DNA from 4 places in the Parabacteroides sp. MSK.9.14 genome. Region 4 is predicted to be linked to each of the others. Evidence: riboswitches for the same ligand, from Rfam matches in the RefSeq annotation. Region 4 holds a riboswitch; each other region holds the start of a gene.
What was found. A riboswitch is a leader RNA that binds a small molecule or an ion and turns the genes downstream of it on or off. The one in region 4 is predicted to bind cobalamin.

Region 1 (5,103 bases), on a different contig from region 4:
CGCCGCTGTAGGTCAGGTGCACCTGGACATACTCGTCCTTCCCGATCGGCTTTCCTACCCAAGTGATAATGGTTGCGCCATTGCCTTTGACGGATGTCAGGGATTCGGGAAGAGCGATTGGATCGACATCGTCGATAGAGGCCTTGTTTGTATAGACCTGGTCTTTCCAACGGGAAAAGGTGAACGTGACCGGGTCCAGCCCGGATTCCGACAGCATATACATATAAGCTCCCATTCCTAAAAAGTCCGGCACTTTTCCGTTAAAGAGAATACCTTTGGCCGGCAGGCGCAGATTGGCCCCTTCGCTGTTATATTTATTGAAATTTGCTCCTATATGGGTATGGTTCTGCGTAACATTATATTCGACACCCAAATTCTGATAAAAAGGGATCGAGGGGTCGATCCCGTCCGAATCATCGTTATCGCAAGCGGTAAACACGCCAGCGAACAACAGGCAAGCATAAAGGAAATACTTTCTCATATCATTTAATTTTATCCGAGTTACGGAAAGTATAGGATAATTTACCAATTGCTTCTCCGAGGACTCTATTATTCTTCTTTGATAGAAATAACAAATGAAGTGGGAAAAGTTTTTCCTTTTAGGCTTTTTTGTCAAACAGAAAGCTCCTGCAAGAGAGATTCTATGGTATCGGCCGCCAGCGTACGTCCGTCAAGATGGTGGATCAGGAATGCGGAACCGACAGACAGATCGCCCGTCTCGATCCATACAGGCGACTCCACATGCCGATCGGCACGTATACCGTTCCGCTGGAGTGCCTTGCGGACCATCGCATATTTCTGTCCATGCCCGATCAGGCGTATTTCTTTCGAATACCGGTTATCGATGCGGAACAAGCCGGTCTCCGTGTCGAACACGATTCCCTTGCGGGCGAAGAAACCGCTCAAGTGGCCGCTCAGGGCGAGGTCTTCGGGCGTACCAGGCGTAATCCCGTTCGTCCGGTCCATCAGCCAAATCTTGTCGGCGATCTGGAGCGCCAGTTCGAGATCGTGCGTGGAGAGGAAAATCGTCTTGTTCGTGCTTCGCGTCAGATGGTGGAGCAATTGCATGATCTCCACCTTGCTCGGAAAATCGAGGAAAGCGGTCGGCTCGTCCAGAAAGATAACAGGTGTTTCCTGAGCCAGTGCCTTGGCGATCATAACCTTCTGCCGTTCTCCGTCCGACAGGGTGTACACCATGCGGGAGGCCAGGTTCTCAATCCGTACCAAGGCGATCGATTCTTCCACGACCTGCTTGTCCTCCTTGTCCAACCGTCCCCAGAAACCGGTGTAGGGACTGCGTCCCATCTCGACCAATTCCCGCACGGACATATTCCGGATGTCACACTTCTCCGTCAGGACCACACCGATCGTCGTGCTCAGTTCCTTGTCCGAATAACTGTCCATATCACGTCCCAAGACGGCGATCTCGCCTCCCAGCTTCTGCTGGAAAGCCGACAGCGTGCGCAGAAGCGTCGACTTCCCGACTCCGTTCGCCCCTAAGAGGCAGGTTAATTCTCCGCTATAAATCCGGGCTTGTATATGACTCGCCACCAACTTGGTATCGTTTTTTGTCCGATAACCGATAGAGAGATCGTTTATATGAATCGTATCTTGTCTCATCATTCGTTCAGTTCGTTTTTACGTTTACGGAATAGAACGGAGGCCACTACCGGAGCACCGATTAGGGCAGTCACCGAATTGACCGGCAAAGCCCCTTCGAAGCCGGGCATCCGGGCAACCAGGTTGCAGACGAGTGCCAATGCGGCACCGGCAAACAGGACGGCAGGCATCAGGACCCTATGGTCGGATGTTTGAAAAATGGCCCGGCACAGGTGCGGGACGGCCAGGCCAAGAAAGATGACCGGTCCACAATAGGCCGTCACGATCGCCGTCAGCACTCCTGCCGAGGTGATCACCAAAAGACGTGCCCGCTTGATGTTCAATCCCAAGTTACGGGCATAGCCGTCGCCAAGCAGCATCAGGTTCAACGTCTTGATCAACAGGAACGACAAAGGGATCAGAATCGCCATGATCGCAACAAACAGCATCATCTGGTTGCCGGAAACACGTGAGAAGCTGCCTAACCCCCAGATCACATAGGCGCGAATATCCTCCTCCACGCTGAAGAACTTCAGCACGCCGATCACCGCATTCGCCACGTAGCCGATCATCACGCCGATAATCAGCAGCGTCACGTTCCCCTTCACCTTCTGCGACACATATACGATCAACGCCATCACCGAGAGCGAACCGATCACGGCTGCTATCGAAAGCGCAATTTCTCCCATAAACCCCAATTTACTAAGCGCAACCCCTCCGAGGCTACCGCTCAGCAGTACCACAAAGGCCACGCCCATGCTCGCACCAGAGCTGATCCCCAGCACAGAAGGTCCCGCCAGTGGATTCCGGAAAACAGTCTGCATCTGCAAGCCGCTTATCGCCAGGCCCGCTCCCGCCACCAAAGCAGTCAATGCCTGCGGAAGACGTGATTTCCAGACGATATTCTGCCAGGTCACCGGCTCGTCTCCCAGTCCGCAAATAATGTTCCAGACAGACTTCAACGGGATAGACACCGATCCTAACACCAAATTCAGGAACATCAGGACCAGGATAGACGCTACGATGAGCGACATCAGAAAAGTAGTGGAATGTCTCATTCGTGCAGCCTATTTGAGCCGTGCATAATAAACAGGTGTATGATCGGGCAGCAGGTCCGGATGGAATATATGCAGCAGGTCGGCCAGTACGACTTCCGGCTCGGTCGGCATACTTTCGTAAAAAGGCGTATCTTTCATGTTGCAATAGATGATCCCTTTCTCTCTGAAGGCACGGAAATCGGCATAACGCGGGTCCTGCTCCTTCAATGCCTCATAGCTGAACGTACCCGGATAGCTGTTCACAATGCGCCAGTAATCGGCTTCGTCACCCTGGTTGTAGACAGTTTCGAAATCAAGTGTCACACCTCCCGAACGTTTGTCGTTTTTGAGGAAATAGTCAGCACCGGCGTCCTTGAAAAGTTGGGCGAGAAAGCTCTCCCCTCCTACGGCATACCAGTTACCGCCCCGCATCTCGCCGCTCAACACAACTGGACGTTTCTTCACTTTTCCCTCCGCCGTCAGCTCCTTCAATTCATTGTAACGGGCCGCGATGGCGTCGAATATCTCGTTTGCCTTTTGCTCCTGTCCCACCAACAGGCCGACGAACTTCACCCATTCCGCCTGTCCCAACGGCGTCATCTCCTTATAGCCTAAATGTGGGATCAATGGGATACCGACATCCTTCAAGGTCTCATATCCGCCCCGTTTAAAAGGCGAAACAAGGATCAGGTCTGGGTTCATACTCATGATCACCTCGTTGTCGAAATTCCCTTCTATGCCGATTTTGGCGGTCTTCCCACTCTTGAGACGTTCGTTCATCTCCCTATTGAACAGATGCCGGGTACTGGTCACCCCTACGACCTTGTCCAGTTCGCCCATCTCGATAAAATTGGACAACTGCAAAGATGTCATACAGATAACACTTCTGATGGGTGTCTCGATCACAGTATACGATCCAGGGATGCCGGCCGGTTTCGTTCCTCTCCTGACAAGCGCATAATGAAAAGTCGTACTTTCCTCATTCTGCGGGTCCTGGATATCCAGCAAGACATACCCGCTCCGATAGGATAATTCGAAACCACGGGCATACTCGGGTACAATATGGACACCGGAAAACGCGCTTTCTTCCGTCGTTTCCACCTTATCGGTCCATTGATTGTTTTTGATCGTACACGAGGATGCGACACACAACGACATAAGCAGGCAGCACCCTGCCAGGCATTTTTTCATATTCAATATTATTTTATTATAACCGAGCGAGCGTTGTCCACCCCACGAGGACGAGACTCTTCAAAACCGAAACGGCAGGTCTTCTGACTTACTTCCATCCCCGGACACCTTCCCGATCCCCCGATCAGTGGCATTGAGTATTGCCGGTATGTTACCGAAGTTTCACAGCAGCGTGGTCTGTCCGGGATTCCCACCCGGTTCCCTTTTCATCCCTGTCCTGTAAGGAGGACAGGGAAACCTGTTTCAAAGGGCAAATATAATAATATTACTTTTTCTTTCAAGAGAAAAGTGGCAGACAAATCAGTTTTTCTTACGAACCGCCAGATATTCGTCTTCCGGCATGACTTTCAGCACATGGCCGCTTTCGTCGAAAGCGACAACCAGATTCCGCTGGTCAGTCGTCTCGAGAGAGACCTTATACTGGATAGGGCTGCCGCTACCATTCGACTTGTACACCTCTTTGATCAAGCAATTTTCATAAGCGTCGTAAATCGCTTCCTGTGCGGCAAGGTCCACATCGACGATATCGATCGCATAGAAATTTTTCATACTCAACATATCGATATCCGTATTCCCATCCCGTCCAGTCTGCGCATGACTGTTTTGAGCCATACAGACACACGAAACCACCATAGCCACCATCAATACAAACTTCTTCATAACCTAAAATCTTAAACAATCTATTTACCTTTTTCTAATCGTTCCATCAAGTACAAATTGCATGCCAAAGAATAAAAAGCGGGCTGTGGAAAAGGCAGTGTGGAAATTATCCCCACAATTGTGGAATGCAGATTTGGAAAGTTCCGCAATTTTCCTCACTTTTGCGCACCAAATAATTCTAACGCACATGTCGTACCCCATCTGCTTCGTATCGCTCGGTCCGGGAGACCCCGAACTGATCACCTTGAAAGGCTTGAAAAAACTCCGACAGGCCGATATCATCTATTGCCCCGCCACCATAAGCAAAAGCGGACAACTACTCTCCCGTGCGGCCCGTATTATCGAAGAACTGGAAATCGAGAAATCTGTAGTCCAGTTCTTCACGCTCCCGATGAGCAAAGACCGGACCGAAGTCTGGAAAGTCTACGATACCTTGTATGAAAAGGCCATATCCGCCAGGGATAAAGAGAAAAAGGTGGTCATTGTGGCGGAAGGCGATGCAGGGTTCTATTCTTCCATACAGTATATATACGACAAATTCAAAGAGAACCGCATCGAAGTGGAACGAACCGCCGGAATACCAGCTTTCATTGCAGCGGGTGCTTTAGCCGGCTTG
Region 2 (5,103 bases), on a different contig from region 4:
GGGAGCATGTTTTGCCAATTCAGCCAGAAAAGGCTTCATATCGGCAGCACCGAAAGAGCAGTTCAGACCGACACTAACAATATTGGTATGTTGCACGGAAGCCAAAAACGCAAGCAATGTCTGCCCCGAAAACGTACGTCCTCCCTGGGCAGATAACGTCATAGAAAGCATAATCGGTAAATCCTTGCCTTTTTCCTTCAACACAGCCTCGGCAGCTTCCAGTCCGGCTTTCACATTCAGCGTGTCGAAAGTCGTTTCAAACAAAACGATATCCACGCCCCCGTCTACCAAAGCGTCTACCTGTTCTTTATAGGCACTATACAAATCCAAGTAGGTGACAGCACGGTAAGCCGGATCGCTCACGTCAGGGCTCATCGAAGCAGTCTTATTAGTTGGGCCGACAGAACCAGCTACAAAGATCGTGCGATCCGGATGCTCCTTCATAAAGCCATCGGCCACCTCACGCGCCAATTTTCCGGCAGCCAAATTGATATTTCTCACCTGCCCTTGCATGCCGTAATCCTCCATCGAGATAGCATTTGCATTGAAAGTGTTGGTAGCAAAAATATCGGCACCGGCATCCAGATACTGACGGTGGATCGATTTGATCACATCCGGCCGGGTGATACATAACAGGTCGTTATTTCCTTTCAGGTCGCTCATCCAATCGGCAAACTGTTTTCCGCGATAATCTTTCTCGGTCAGTTTAAATCCCTGGACCATCGTACCCATTCCTCCGTCCAGAATCAAAATGCGTTCTTTCAGGAGATTCAAAAATATTTCTTTATCCATAAAGGTTCGTTACCGTTTAAATGCACGATCCATCTCCCGGCGGTCGTCCCGTTCCTTGATAGAGTCGCGTTTGTCATATTCCTTCTTACCTTTGGCAATAGCCACAACGACTTTGGCCAGTCCTTTATCATTAATAAAAAGACGTGTCGGAATAATTGTAAAGCCATTATTGCGGGCAGCGCTTTCAATCTTCCGCAATTCCTTTTTAGTCAGCAACAGCTTGCGGTCACGGCGAGCCGTATGGTTATTGTATGTCCCGTAGAAATATTCTGCCACATACATATTCTTCACCCACAATTCCCCCTTCTCCACAATACAAAACGTATCAACCAGACTCGCCTTTCCCAAGCGTATCGATTTGATCTCCGTACCGGTCAGCACGATCCCTGCCGTAAACGTGTCGAGCAACTCATAATCGAAAGTCGCCCGCTTGTTCTTTATCTGTATGTTATTACTAATCTTCTCTTTCATCTTATTCTCCTATCAAAAACGTAAACCGGGCATCAGCATGGAAAGAATTACCTCGATCAACCAGGGCGTCAGCAAAATCAGACCGGTCGCGGTCCCGACAAACTTCAGGCGTATCTTCTCCTCCACCTGCATATAAGGGCCGGCCCCTTCCCATACGATATAAAATGTATATAACACAAATATACGCAAAAAGAAAAACTCCGGAAGTAACATCAACACGATGTTCAATGCAAACATCAACGAAGACGAATAGCCGACAAAGCGTTGACACAGTTTCATATCCTTCTCCCGTTTGAACCATCCCTGCCAAATCTCATTCAGCAAATAGGAAGCCAGATAAAAGCCGCCGAACGCAGCGACTAATGTCCGGATAGACGACTTCAACGCCAGTTCGACATCAAACTCCTTCCGAGTGAACAGCACGCCTAAAAAAGCAGCAACCGTAACGAATCCGATGAGAGGATACACAAACCGGGATAAAAACTCATCGTCCTTTTCTTCTTTTCTCGTCAGAATATCCCACGCCTTTCCCGGCTGGGAGATGATGGCTACAACCAATTTAAATATCTCTTTATACATTTTTCAATACGCTCGTTTGCTATTTATCATTTTATTTGCCTTTTCCTGTCAAGTCTATTGTAAACACGTCGGAACTTTTCCAGTTTATCGATGCAGAATCCTTCCCGAACGAATATGCATAGTTAATCCGGAACTTCAGTTCATCCGAATGATTCTTTTCCGCCTTTTTCACCAGATCTTCGATATTGAACGCACAAGGAATAATCATCGCCTCGCCTCTTGTCGTGTCCGCCTTGATTCTGATCGTGCGGAGGTAGAGGCTATAAATATTATCGTCTCCCAACAATTTATCCGAATTATAGGACAAAGAGAAACTGTCCACTTGGTTTGCCGGGTGATTGCTTATCTCCGTGAACAGGAACAAATTGCCTCTGATATAAGCGGAACGCGCCTGGAGGGAAGAAAGCAACAGTTCGTCCTTTGCAACAATAGAGGTATCGGTCAACGTATTATAGAAGTTCCAACGATTAACCTCCGAGATCGTATTTTCATAAATAATAGCCTCGGTATAACTGGTATCCGTCCCTGCCCCCATATTGTTTGCGACCCCGTAATCGATGGAATAATCAAACAAAATACATTCTCCGTTTTCCACATTGGCATTCTGGAAGTCTTCCGAAGAGACCACTACGTCCCCCTTGGTATAAATAGCCTTACCAGGTCCGTAACCGGTCACCACTACCCCTGCCTGGTTTGCCATCGTCAATTGGGTGGCCGGGTCTCCCAAACAAGAATTCAACACAACCAAACAAAAGGCCAAAACGCCATATAATACTGTTTTTCTCATTTCCATATACAAATTTGAAGTCGTATTTATCTTCCTCTCTTTATGGAGGAAACGCACAAAGGTACGAAAAAAAGGTTTATACGACAAAAGCCGGAAGATTAATCACACTCATAAAAGGAAAGCATGAATCGAGGCGGAGCTCATCCCACCCACAGATTCATGCCTCTTTTCCTAATTATTATGGCAAAATAATTAAAAACAAGTAAATAGCTACGGGAAACGGAAATAAAGAAAGGCAAAAGCCTACGGCTTCACAGTTCTCTTCCGGCCTATCCTCGAAGCCGTCGAAAAAATATGCGTTGCAGGTCTTCTGACTTACTTCCGGTATGAGCGCCTTCCCAACTCGCGTCAGTGGCATAAAAGAATTGCCCAATCCGTTTTGAAGCTTACAGCAGCGGGACTGTCCGGGATTTGCACCCGATTCCCTTTTAATCCTTTTCCGCAGATTGCGAAGCAGGAACAATGCATGGGACAAATATAAAGATATTTTCCATATATTTCTCATCTTCTTACAGAAAAAAGCTGAAACCGACTCCAGACCCGTTAAGCTTTGCGGTAAGCCTCGACAGCTTCCTGAACGGAGCCGTACATCAACAGCAGATGGCGGGATTGGTTATAGGGAAGATTCAATTCCTCGGCAACCATGCGGGTTCCACGGTCTATAAGTTTCTGATTGGTGAGCTGCATATTGACCATCCGGTTTCCTTTAACCCTACCCAATCGGATCATAACGGAGGTGGAGATCATGTTCAGGATCATTTTCTGCCCCGTGCCGGATTTCATACGGGAACTGCCAGTGACAAACTCCGGCCCGACAATCATTTCGATTGCGATATCGGCCTCCATCGCCATCGGTGAATCTGGATTGCTGGAAATGGAGGCAGTCAGGATGCCCTGTTCACGTGCTTTGCGAAGGGCACCGATCACATAGGGAGTCGTCCCGGAAGCAGCAATGCCGATCACGGTATCCTTCGTATTAACCCGGTGCTCCAACAATTCCTGCCAGCCGCGTTCCTCATCGTCTTCGGCATTCTCCACAGGATTCCGGAGGGCAGTATCGCCACCAGCTATCAAGCCGACAATCAGTGTGGAAGGCATCCCGAACGTCGGGGGGATTTCGGAAGCATCCAAAACTCCCAACCGCCCGCTGGTTCCAGCTCCCAGATAAAAGATCCGTCCGCCCTGCTTCATGCGGGGAACGATCTGCAAAACCAATTCTTCTATTTTGGGGATTGTCTCTCGGACAGCCAACGCCACTTTCTGATCTTCCGTATTGATATCTTCAAGCAAGTCCCGGACGGACTTCCGTTCCAGGTCGTTATAGAGAGAATTCTGTTCCGTTATCTTAATGAATGACATAGCTTATTACAATTTACACGTTGCAAAGCTACTAAAAATATCACATTTACATGTCGGTAAACTTCAAGCAAACAGGCTTACTAACTCGGATGTCTTTTCCCGTATCTTTCAACAAACCGCTTTGCTTGTCTATTTCGTAAACCTGCACGATATGACTATCCCGACAAGCGCAAAGCAGGAACTTGCCGTTGGGGGTGATGACGAAATTACGCGGATGAATACCGGTCAGCTGATAACCAATCTTTGTCAATTGCCCGTTTTCCAGATCGATAGAAAAAATCGCGATACCGTCACCTTTCAGACGGTTAGAGGCATATAGGAAACGACCGTCCGGTGTGATGTGTATATCGGCACTACCGGAGACATGTAACGTATCGGCTTCTACAAACCGGACCGGGGTCAGGTTGCCCTTGTCGTAATACATGAGAGCGACGCGGCCCGAAAGCTCGCTAATCAGGTAAGCCCATTTCCCGTTCGGATGAAAAACCGTATGGCGCGGACCTTCTCCCGCCGGCAAACTAAAAGAGGAAGGCGTCCCTTCCCGCAAACTCAAGCCTTTATCGGAAGCAACGATCTCGTATTTATAAATCCGGTCCGTTCCCAGATCGTTGGCATACAGATAGTTCTCATCCGGAGAAGCGTACACGCAATGCAGATGCGGGACCGCCTGGCGTTCGGCCCCCGGGCTTCCTCCTTCATACGCATATACTTCAGCCGGTAGCAAAGCTCCATCGGCCGAGATGGAGAAAACACTTATGCTTCCGCCGTTGTAGTTGGCCGTGACAGCCATCCGGCGTTTACTGTCCACCCAGATATAGCAGGGAGCGCTCCCATCCGTATGCTGCTCGTTCAGCAAAGAAAGCGTCCCGGTTTGCTTGTCAAACGAATAGGCACATACTTTCGCGTCCGGCACAGCAGTTTCACTTACCGAATAGACAAACTTGCCATCCCGACTCACTGTCAGATAAGAAGGGTCTTGAATGCCCGACAGGCTTTTCACCGGCACAGCCGTCCCTTTCTCCACATCGAAGCGAAACAGATTTATACCAGGGTCTGTAGCACCCGCATACGATCCGACAAACAAAAACAATTCACTATCCTTTTGCATACACGAT
Region 3 (5,103 bases), on a different contig from region 4:
TGTACAGCCTAAACGTAGCTTGTTGTCATGTAGTAGGAGGTTGTGGAACGTATAACTCGCCTCCGCGTTGCCGAATAGCCAGGGACGGTTGGGTACGTGGTTGTCGTATGTGGCGGATGGTTTGCCGTCTTCTTTGTATTTTTGTTGGTCACGGGCGTCTTGATAGCTGACGTTGGCCATGAGTTGTAATCGACCGTCCCAATCATAACGAATTTCCCCTTCTACGCCTTTGATATGGACGGCTGGATCATTGACAAACTGCATCATACCCTCTTTTTCAATGACGGAGGTTTGAATATAATTGTCCACATAACGTAGGAATCCGTTTGCCTCGTAATAGATAGTATGTCTGCCGGCAGGATGCCATGTGCCGAACAAGGCGAGATTGACGTTGTTGCTTTTTTCTGGTTTCAGCGCTACATTTGCATAAATGGTGGTTCCGTTGCCTAACAATTCACGGGCGATGGGCAAGCGTACGCTGTGTTCATAAGAAACCTTTACCGCTAATGGGTCGAAGAACATATAGCGCAGTCCGGTACCATATCCAAAGTAATTTTTGGTAGTAGAACCTTGCACTTTGTCCGATCCCGTCACGGTGGACTGGTCGGTCTGCCGGATATTCGGGTGATTCACATAATCTTTGGCAAAGAATACATTCTGCATTTTCCCATCAAAAAACGACTGGCTGTAGGTCAGTCCGATGATATGTTTGGTAACTGCATCGTTTGATGGTTCGAAACTTTGGTCCAAATCATCATAGCGATCATTTCCGGTCCGGTTCATATGATAATTCAGGTTAAGACCGTGATGTCCGTCCAGTTGGTAATCCAAATTGACACGCACGATAGTCAGAGGGCGTTTGTAATGACGTATAGAAGGTTCATTACCTCTGATTTCGTTGCGTTGACTCACGATATAGCCTCCATCCCAATAATATTTCCGATAAGCTGTATCGATAGTAATGGAATGATCCCATGTATGTGACAAAGTTGCTTTCAATGTCATGCCTTCGGTCATGAAATTATATTTGTTATAACGAACCGATACGTTCCATGCATCCGAATTACGTTCCGCCATACCATAAACTTTGGTTTGTATGGATCCGGTCTGCAGTTCCTTGTCTGTTTTGGAGTAGGAAGCGGAAACGAAAAGTTCGTCAGCCCAAAACTTACCTGTGATTCCAGCTTCTATCTGTGCCAATAGCGAAAAATAGCCGTCATGGAAACGTTTTGGGTTGCCGTAGATGAATTGATCACCTGTCTCATTGCGCATCTGCACGTCTTTCATCCGGTAGTCGTTTTTCGAATAGCTGATACCGATGGCAGGACGCACGACCAATCCGGTGTGCCGTTCCATAAACTGTGCGTTCAGGTTGGCACGATGTGTATGGAAGGAACCGATGCTATAAGAAGCGTCCATGAAACTTTTCTTTTCTGCCTGGGTGATAATGTTGACAGCTCCGCCTAATGCATCCGTCCCCAATGAGGCTGGTACTACGCCTTTATAGATTTCCACTCGGTCAATCAGGTTGACGGGCAGATTGGCGAGCGTCACATAGCTCCCTTTGCTATCCAAGGGAACACCGTCTATGAAATAGCGGACGGAATTACCTGACAGACCGTTGATCGAGAGGTCGAAATCGGAACCTACGCCTCCCTCTTCGCGTATTTTGACACCGCTTGTACGATTCACTAATTCATTCAGGCTATTAAGTGAATTAATGACAGGCTTAACGTCAAGAGCATTAACCGAAAGTGCGCTTTCTCTTACCTGTTGTGATTGTGTTTTCCCATACACCTCCACTGGACTTATGCTTACGGAACTTTCTTCCAGTTTGAAGTCGAGGGTTTTGTTGTGATGAAGGTCGAGTGAGGTTTTGATCGTTTGGTATCCTAAGGAGGATACGACGAATGTGTGTTTGCCAGGGGATACTTGTAGGGAATAAAGCCCACTGTCATCCGTATAAGTGCCGGAGACCGTGTTTTCGACGGCGATCGTTATCAACGACAGGGGCGTACCTTGCTGATCGGTGACTTTCCCGGAGAGCGTAATTTTGTTTTGTGCCGTCAGACTTAGTTGCAACAGGCAGACAAGCAAAAGGAATACATGTACAAAGACTTTCATTTTAATCCTTGATATAGTGTTCATGACTTGCTTAAGGGAATACACACAAGGAGAAATGATATCTTTATGTAAGGGGATAAAGAATGACTTGACTCGATGTTTTGTAGCTTTATTTCCCGAAAGCTTTAAAACTATGTTTGTTTTGGCAGGTCTTCTGACTTGTTCCGTCTTTGAATGCCTTCCCATCCGGTGACGGACAGTGGCTTGTAGCGTATTCAAAGATTTGGAGAGGAACTTACAGCAGCGGGTCTGTTCAGGATTCGCACCTGATTCCCTTTTCATCACGCCTCCCGTAGCGGTTGGGAGCCGTGAAACCAAAACTGTGGCAAAGGTATGAAAAAAGTCTGTCTGTACAAAAAACGGATTAAAAAACAAATTCATTATTTTTGGCGCCGGATTCGTTAGACTCCGTGAAAGAATAACAGAATGTGGAACGATTAAAAATGAAGTGACTATGTTGGAAAAAGGATTGAAACATATCAGCCGGACTGTCGTGCAGCCGGATAATTTCGCATTGACGATGGGATCGGGAGATTTGCCTGTATTGGCAACGCCGGCTTTGGTAGCATTGATGGAAAATGCGGCAATGTTGGCCGTAGCGGCTGAACTCCCCGAAGGGGCGACTACTGTCGGTGCTAAAATGGACATGATACATGTTCGTCCTTCCGGTGAAGGTGAGGAAGTGCATGCGGAAGCGACGCTGGTTGAGGTGGAAGGGCGAAAGTTGACCTTCTCGTTGGTTGCCAGGGATTCGGCAGATGTGATCGGCGAAGGCACGCATATCCGCTATATTGTCGACAGAGCGAAATTTTTGTTGAAACTGAAAGGCTAACCATCACTTCGATTGCTGCGAGAAAAGGAATATGAAGTTACCTATTTGTAGGTATTTACAGTCTGCTGAATAGTTATTTATGGTGATTTTATATTTCTTTTCCACCTTCTATCTTTGCCTCAATTTAAAATAATCAGATATAATCATAATTGCTAATTTGCATAGACAACGAAACTAAAATCGAAGAAGGCTTCTCGTGAGAGAGGCCTTTTTTATTTGAATGTATTCTACCGATAACTCGATCCTGAAAATGACTATATGTAGGTAGTATGGAGGTCTGTTTTACCTGTAAATAGGGATTGGATATTATCGTTAAATTTGCGAACTTTGTCACCTAAATGGCTGTTATGTCTATAGTTCTCGATAAATGGAAGGATTAAGGAAATATTTAAGGATTGCGCTCCCATTACTTTTCATATCGTATTTGGGATGCCTGATAGCTTTTACCCACGTTCATATAGTGAACGGGGTGACGATCGTCCACTCCCATCCCTATCAGAAAAATGACGACGGGACTCCCAAGAAAGAACATAACTACGCCGAGTTTCAGTTGCTGCACCAACTTTCGACTATTCAAATCAGCGGTGCTGCTTTTGCACAAGTGCTGATTGCTGCGTTTCTTGCAACATTTTGTGTTTTATCCACCTGTCCGGTTTATCCGGATCACCTTCGTCCCGTCCTGGGGAAGGTTTCGCTTCGTGCGCCACCATTTGTCTTTTTTAATAATTAATGACGGTACAAAAATCTACTTGTCCCTGCATCTTGCGGCGAGACCGTAAAAGAACATGCCTTATCAACCAGATGTTTTTATGGCCGGCTTTTATGTGATCTCGCGTCTAACGTGGGAACAAGGCGGTTCTGTATACCTACCACTTCCTATATTATTAATTTTTAAAAGACATCTCAATGAACAAAATTTATATACTTTTCCTATGCCTTTGCTATGCCGTTTCGGCAATAATGGCAAACACCTATAAAAATGATAAAGAAGTGACGAGCCCTACGGATGCCAATATTTTTGGGCATGTCGTGGATAAGGCGACCGGTGAACATTTGCCGGGAATAACGATCATCCTGAAAGGAACGACGATCGGTTCCGTGACCGATGACTCCGGGCATTATATGTTAAAAAATCTCCCCGAAGGAGAGTTTACGATCGAAGTCTCTTTTGTCGGCTTCAAGACAGTTACGAAAAAAGTAACGACCGGAAAAGGGAAGACGCAGGAACTGAATTTTGAGCTTGAAGAAGATTTGATATCGCTCGAAGGAGTGGTCGTCTCTGCCAACCGCAACGAGACGAAACGCCGTCTGGCGCCTACCCTGGTGAAGGTACTCAGCCCGACCGTGTTCGAAAAGACCAACTCCACGACTTTAGCACAAGGGCTGGTTTTCCAACCGGGCGTCCGGGTCGAAAACGATTGCCAGAACTGTGGTTACTCGCAAGTCCGCATCAACGGTATGGAAGGAAAATATACACAGATATTGATTGATTCCCGTCCTATCTTCTCTGCATTGGCTGGCGTGTACGGATTGGAACAAATTCCGGCCAATATGATCGAACGGGTCGAAGTGATACGGGGCGGAGGATCTGCTTTGTTCGGTTCGTCGGCTATCGCCGGAACAATCAATATCATAACGAAAGAGCCCATTCGCAATTCCGGTTCCTTTGGACATACGATTTCTAATCTGGACGGATCTGGAGCGTATGATAACAATACGACCCTCAACCTCTCGTGGGTATCGTCTGACAATAAGATGGGAGCTTATATCTATGGGCAAAACCGCTATCGTTCGGCCTGGGATTCGAATGGAGACGGCTTTTCCGAGCTTCCAAAGCTGAAAAATCAGACGATTGGTTTCAACGGCTTCTATAAGACCAGTGCCTACTCCAAATTGAATATTGAATACCATCATATGGAAGAATATCGTAGAGGCGGTAGTGGAATGAAACTTCCGCCGCATATCGCCGAAGACCCCGAGCTCAACGGAACAGGTGAGGCCGGGCTTGTCGAACAGTTACAACATTCGATTAATACGGGAAGCCTAAAGTTTAATCTTTTTACTCCGAACCAGAAACATAACCTCAGCTTCTATGCGTCCGGACAGCATATCCACCGTGACAGTTATTACAGCGCATATGGCCGGAC
Region 4 (5,103 bases):
CCAACCAAGCATGGGTATAAGAACGTACTTTATAAACATTTCCCTTGAACGGACAATCTTTGATCACGACAACTTTGTTATCCTTGATTTGATACTTCACAAAGCGGTTCTCGTCCGACGGAATCTGGTAATAGTACTTGCCTTTTGAGATACATTCCATCGCATAATCGTTCAGCTCCGTACCTTCGCCCGTAATGGTGATTACCCCCATATCGGCAGTCAGCTTGCTGATGCTGTTGACCACGGTCGTATTCTTGGAACTCATGCCGCCATGTTTGCCTACGGTCAGGAAGAGGTCGAAGTGGTATTTGCTTTCGTCAAACGCAGGTGTTTCTTTTGTCACCGTGACGTTGCAAGTGGCTGTGAAACCGCCATCGTCCGTCTTAGCGGTGATTGTCGCCGTTCCTTCGGCAACCGCCGTAACGACACCTTTATCTACGGTGGCTACGCTTTCATCCGAGCTGCTCCATGTCACCGTCGCGACTGTGGCGTTAGACGGGACTACGGCAGCCGTCAACGTGCCAGTCGTTCCTTCTTTCAATTCCAATGTCTCCGGACCGACCGAGACACCGGTCACCGGGACTACTTCCACTTTGTCGTCGTCATCGCAAGCCGTGAACGCAAAGGAAGTCAGGGCTACCATGAACGCAAACAATGCAAATTTGATTTTTTTCATTTCTCTTTGTTTTTAGTTATTCAAATATTAATAATTACATATTATCCGGTATCGAATCGCTTACAGAGAATGTACACATGGAGAAATGATGTCTCTATACAAGGATAAAGAATGGCATGGCTCGATGTTTTGTTGCTCTATTCCCCGAAAGCATTAAAACGATGTTGTTTTTGGCAGGTCTTCTGACTTATTCCGCCTTTGAATGCCTTCCCATCCGGCTTGCGGACAGTGGCTTGTAGCATATTCAAAGAGTTTGGTGTGGAACTTACAGCAGCGGGTCTGTCCGGGATTTGCACCCGGTTCCCTTTTTAACACCTCCCCGTAACGAACGGGTATCGTGGAACCAAAAACTTGTGCAAAATTACGTTCCCCGCTTGATTTGACAAGGGGTTAAGGCTTGTATTATGGAAAAATACCTATAAGTAGGTATTTTACTACTACAGAGAACATCCAATCTATAAATTTTATAATTTTGCACCGTTTTTGGTGAAACGCCGGCTTCCTGCCGGTGTTTAAAAGGGAATCCGGTGGAAAGCCGGAGCAGTTCCCCGCTACTGTATGGTCCGTTTCGCAAGAAATCAAAAAGACCTGCATGCCACTGTTCCTCAATATCATACCGGGAATGGGAAGGCGTCTGATAGGATCGAGCCAGGAAACCTGCCAAATGCACATAGATAACTTTTGCTTCCGGGGTAAGAGGCATCTTTATTTATTTTTATTTATAGCTATATGAAATCGAAATTTTTTACTGTGGGCATGTTATGCCTGGGAGTAAGTAGTGCCTTTGCGCAAGATTTGTCCAAAGACACGTTGAGATTGGATGAGGTTGTCATCACTAGCCAGTATGTCAAACCGACCGAAGTCGGCAGGTTACCGGTACCTTTGTCGCAGGCTCCACTTTCCGTGTCCCGGATGTCAGCCCCGATGATTTCCGACCTTTCTTTGAATTCATTGATCGATGTTGCCCGTAACGTCACGGGAGTCCGCCCGAACAATTCGTATGGCGGCTTCCAGTCGTTCTACATTCGTGGTTTCAACACGTTTGTGGTAGTGACAGACGGAATCCGCGACGAACGTCATAACTTATATGCTTCAGCCCCCAATACAACCTTAGCTTCGATCGAAAGCATCGAGATACTGAAAGGAGCGGCATCCGTCATGTACGGGCATTCGGCACTCGGCGGGGTCATCAGCCTCGTACACAAGCAACCGACATCTGTTCCGCGAGTAAATGCGCAAATGAGTATAGGCAGCTGGGGGCGCTATTCGATCCAGGGAGGTGCCGGCGGCAACATTGCCCGGGGCGTCAATTTCAGGACAGACTTCTCCATGAGCGGAGGTGAAGGATGGAGACACACGAACGATCGGGCCTACAATGCCTATTTCGCCTTGAACTTCCGCCTTAGCGATTATGACAAACTGAACTTTTCCGTCAGTGCGAAAAACGACCGTTACGGGACGGATACCGGACAACCTCATGTCGACAAGGATATTTATGATGCAGACGGATCGGTGGTTTACCGGCCGGGCGATCTTCCGGAAGATTTCGACCGCCGTACACGCTACAATGACCCCTTGGACCATCTTGCAGACAAGGACCTGACTGTGTCTGCCAAATGGACGCACCAGTTCACCAACCCGGACTGGAGCTTGTCGGACTATCTCTCCTACTACTATGACGATCTGGATTATTATGCTTCCGAGAAGTTGACGTATCTGACATCTTCCGATCCCATATACAACCATTATTATATGAATGGAAACACCAAGACATACATAAGCCTGGATTCCATACAGCGTGTCGGTTACCAGTTCGCATACAAGGTCAGCCTTTTACAAAATCAATTGGAGTTGAAAGGAAAATTCATGACCGGAGAGGTCAAGCATAACTTCTTGGGTGGCTATTCTTTCTCATCCCTGTACACCCCTCGCTATACGGCCAATTATGCTGCCGATGCAACCGGTCCCGGGAAAAACGCACATCTCTCCGTCGTCGATCCTGTCTTGAACCAAGGCGACTTGAATCTGCCTTACCAAAAAAGAAACTTGGCTTGGGAATATATGCATGGCATTTACGTGCAAGACTATTTGAATCTGACAGACCGGTTATCGGCATTGCTAAGTCTGCGTTATGACCGTTACGACCGGACTTACCAACAGGCTTATACGAAAGACAAAGTCGTAACCTCCAAAGACGAAAAGGCGCATATCCATGACAATGCGTTGACCTATCGTTTCAGCCTGCTTTACCAGTTCACGGATGCGTTCAACGTTTATGCTTCGACCAGCAATTACTTCAAGCCGACACGTACGGTGGCTTCGCCGGGATATGTCTATATCGGCAATGACGGCAAGGTGATCGAACCCAGCGGCAAGAACGTGTTCAGTCCGGAAAAGGGATACCAGTATGAAGCCGGATCGCACATAGCATTTTCAGACAAGTTCAATGCCAACATCTCCGGATTCTACATCCTGCGGAAGAACATGGTTCAAAGCTTAGGGACAAAAGACGGGCAAACGATTTCGGGACAGGTAGGAAAAGCCGATTCTAAAGGACTTGAAGTGGATATCAACACTCGCCCGTGGCAGCAGTTTAACATTAATGCCGGATATACATTCACAGTTGCCAAACTGAAAGAATACGCGAAGAATGACTATGCCGAGAACACACAGGCCGGCAATTACTTGAATCTTGTCCCGAAGCACATGGCTTACGGATGGGCTTTTTACGACTTTGACCGCTCGCTGAAAGGGTTAAAGTTAGGAGTAGGTTTCAATTATTCGAGCAAAGCGTATGTCAACACTGCCAATACATTGGAATTCGAGCCTTATGCCATCGCCAACGCAATGGTGGGATATTCATTTAAAAACTGGAAGTTGCAAATGAATATCAACAATATCTTCGACAAGAATTATTATATGACTTCCGTCAACACGATCGGCTTCATTCCGGAAGAAGGACGCAATGTGAAGTTTACGGTTTCATTTGACATGTAGAATGAAAATCCATCGTTTATTCATAAAAACGCACAGGATACTGGGGATTTGCCTCAGTATCCTGTTCCTTATGTGGTTTGTCAGCGGCATTGTGATGATGTATCATACATACCCCCGTGTCGAAAAGGAACAAGCCTTAGCGTTTGCCGAAGACATTGACACGGTCCTGTTGCCGATACAAAATCTGGTGGAAGAGTTGCCGCTACGAGACCCGGTGAAAAGCATCAGCCTCAACAAACGTGCCGGAGAAAACGTCATTCGCATTTCGACAGAGGAAGAAGAATTCCTTTTGAATGCCCGGACAGGGCTTCCCATAGGCAAGTTTTCCTCCGGGCAATTGCAGCAAATTGCGAATCGATGGTCTTCCGGGGATGCGATGCTGAAAGATACACTCAACGAGATCGACGTTTGGCTGATCGGTGCATATCCGTTCAAAGATTTCCCGGTTTATCATTATTGTTTCCCGGATGAAGAAAAGGGAGAACTTTATTTGTCGTCCAGGACAGGAGACGCTTTGCAGTTTACGACATGGAAGTCACGTTTCTGGGCTTGGGTCGGGGCTATCCCCCACTGGATTTATGTCAAGCAGTTCCGGGCACACGGGCGTCAACCATGGAAAGACATTGTGCTATGGGTTTCAGGAATCGGTATTTTGATGACGCTTTCCGGAATTTATGTCGGTATCCGTTCTTTTCGGATAGCCCGGAAAAAGCATCACACAGGAACTCCATACCGGAAAAGGCTGTTCCGGTGGCATCATCTGGCCGGCCTTTGTTTCGGATTGTTCACCTTGACGTGGATATTCAGCGGGTTTATGTCGTTGGCTCAAGTGCCGCAATGGATATCGAAAGTCCACGAGCCACGCAATGTCCGGGATGAAATAAACGGTTCGTCGTTGGCATTGGATGCGTACAGGCTGGATTGCCAACGCATATTGGAACAGGAGGGGATCAAGAATCTGACTTGGACAAGTTTAGGAGGATACCCTTGCTACAAGGTAGAAACGGAAAAAGAGACTTATCTTGTTGATGCAACCATACCGTCAGAAGTCCGCCGGTTGGAAGTGGACGAAACCTTCTGCCGGGAAATGATGCAACACATTCGGGGAAAAGAGGTTCCTGTCGAAGTCTCTTTGCTGACAGAATATGACAATTATTATATCAGCCTGAAAAACGCATTGCCGTTGCCGGTCTATAAAATAAAAGTCCGGGATGCCGATAAGAGTTGTTACTACCTGGATCCGGTAGACGGCAGTTGCCGGTATTTCAACGAGAATACCCGATATCGTGTCTGGATGTACAAAGGATTGCACTGTTTCAGCACAGTTTTTTTTGCCCGGCACCACACGCTAAGGGATGTTTTGATGTGGATCTTGCTATTGGGTGGATGCGTCTTGTCGGTGACCGGAGTGATCCTCTCAATTCGCTATG

Region 1: linked by a shared signal. The riboswitch ahead of KTG12_RS10145 (ABC transporter substrate-binding protein) and the one ahead of KTG12_RS16220 (TonB-dependent siderophore receptor) in region 4 are both predicted to bind cobalamin.
Region 2: linked by a shared signal. The riboswitch ahead of KTG12_RS05255 (hypothetical protein) and the one ahead of KTG12_RS16220 (TonB-dependent siderophore receptor) in region 4 are both predicted to bind cobalamin.
Region 3: linked by a shared signal. The riboswitch ahead of KTG12_RS13730 (TonB-dependent receptor) and the one ahead of KTG12_RS16220 (TonB-dependent siderophore receptor) in region 4 are both predicted to bind cobalamin.

The regions. Positions count from the first base shown of each region.
Region 1 is NZ_JAHPXO010000016.1:26,037-31,139, forward strand. It holds gene KTG12_RS10130 (hypothetical protein) at 1-481, opposite strand, end outside; gene KTG12_RS10135 (ABC transporter ATP-binding protein) at 613-1,620, opposite strand; gene KTG12_RS10140 (iron ABC transporter permease) at 1,620-2,657, opposite strand; gene KTG12_RS10145 (ABC transporter substrate-binding protein) at 2,667-3,827, opposite strand; cobalamin riboswitch at 3,883-4,084, opposite strand; gene KTG12_RS10150 (hypothetical protein) at 4,128-4,487, opposite strand; gene KTG12_RS10155 (precorrin-2 C(20)-methyltransferase) at 4,675-5,103, shown strand, end outside.
Region 2 is NZ_JAHPXO010000006.1:146,582-151,684, forward strand. It holds gene metH (methionine synthase) at 1-792, opposite strand, end outside; gene smpB (SsrA-binding protein) at 802-1,263, opposite strand; gene KTG12_RS05250 (YIP1 family protein) at 1,276-1,842, opposite strand; gene KTG12_RS05255 (hypothetical protein) at 1,874-2,629, opposite strand; cobalamin riboswitch at 2,912-3,109, opposite strand; gene murQ (N-acetylmuramic acid 6-phosphate etherase) at 3,173-3,988, opposite strand; gene KTG12_RS05265 (lactonase family protein) at 4,035-5,096, opposite strand.
Region 3 is NZ_JAHPXO010000025.1:22,943-28,045, forward strand. It holds gene KTG12_RS13730 (TonB-dependent receptor) at 1-2,124, opposite strand, end outside; cobalamin riboswitch at 2,251-2,458, opposite strand; gene KTG12_RS13735 (thioesterase family protein) at 2,579-2,956, shown strand; gene KTG12_RS13740 (hypothetical protein) at 3,324-3,686, shown strand; gene KTG12_RS13745 (TonB-dependent receptor) at 3,863-5,103, shown strand, end outside.
Region 4 is NZ_JAHPXO010000033.1:32,950-38,052, reverse strand. It holds gene KTG12_RS16225 (Ig-like domain-containing protein) at 1-676, opposite strand, end outside; cobalamin riboswitch at 831-1,039, opposite strand; cobalamin riboswitch at 1,144-1,356, shown strand; gene KTG12_RS16220 (TonB-dependent siderophore receptor) at 1,406-3,673, shown strand; gene KTG12_RS16215 (PepSY domain-containing protein) at 3,675-5,103, shown strand, end outside.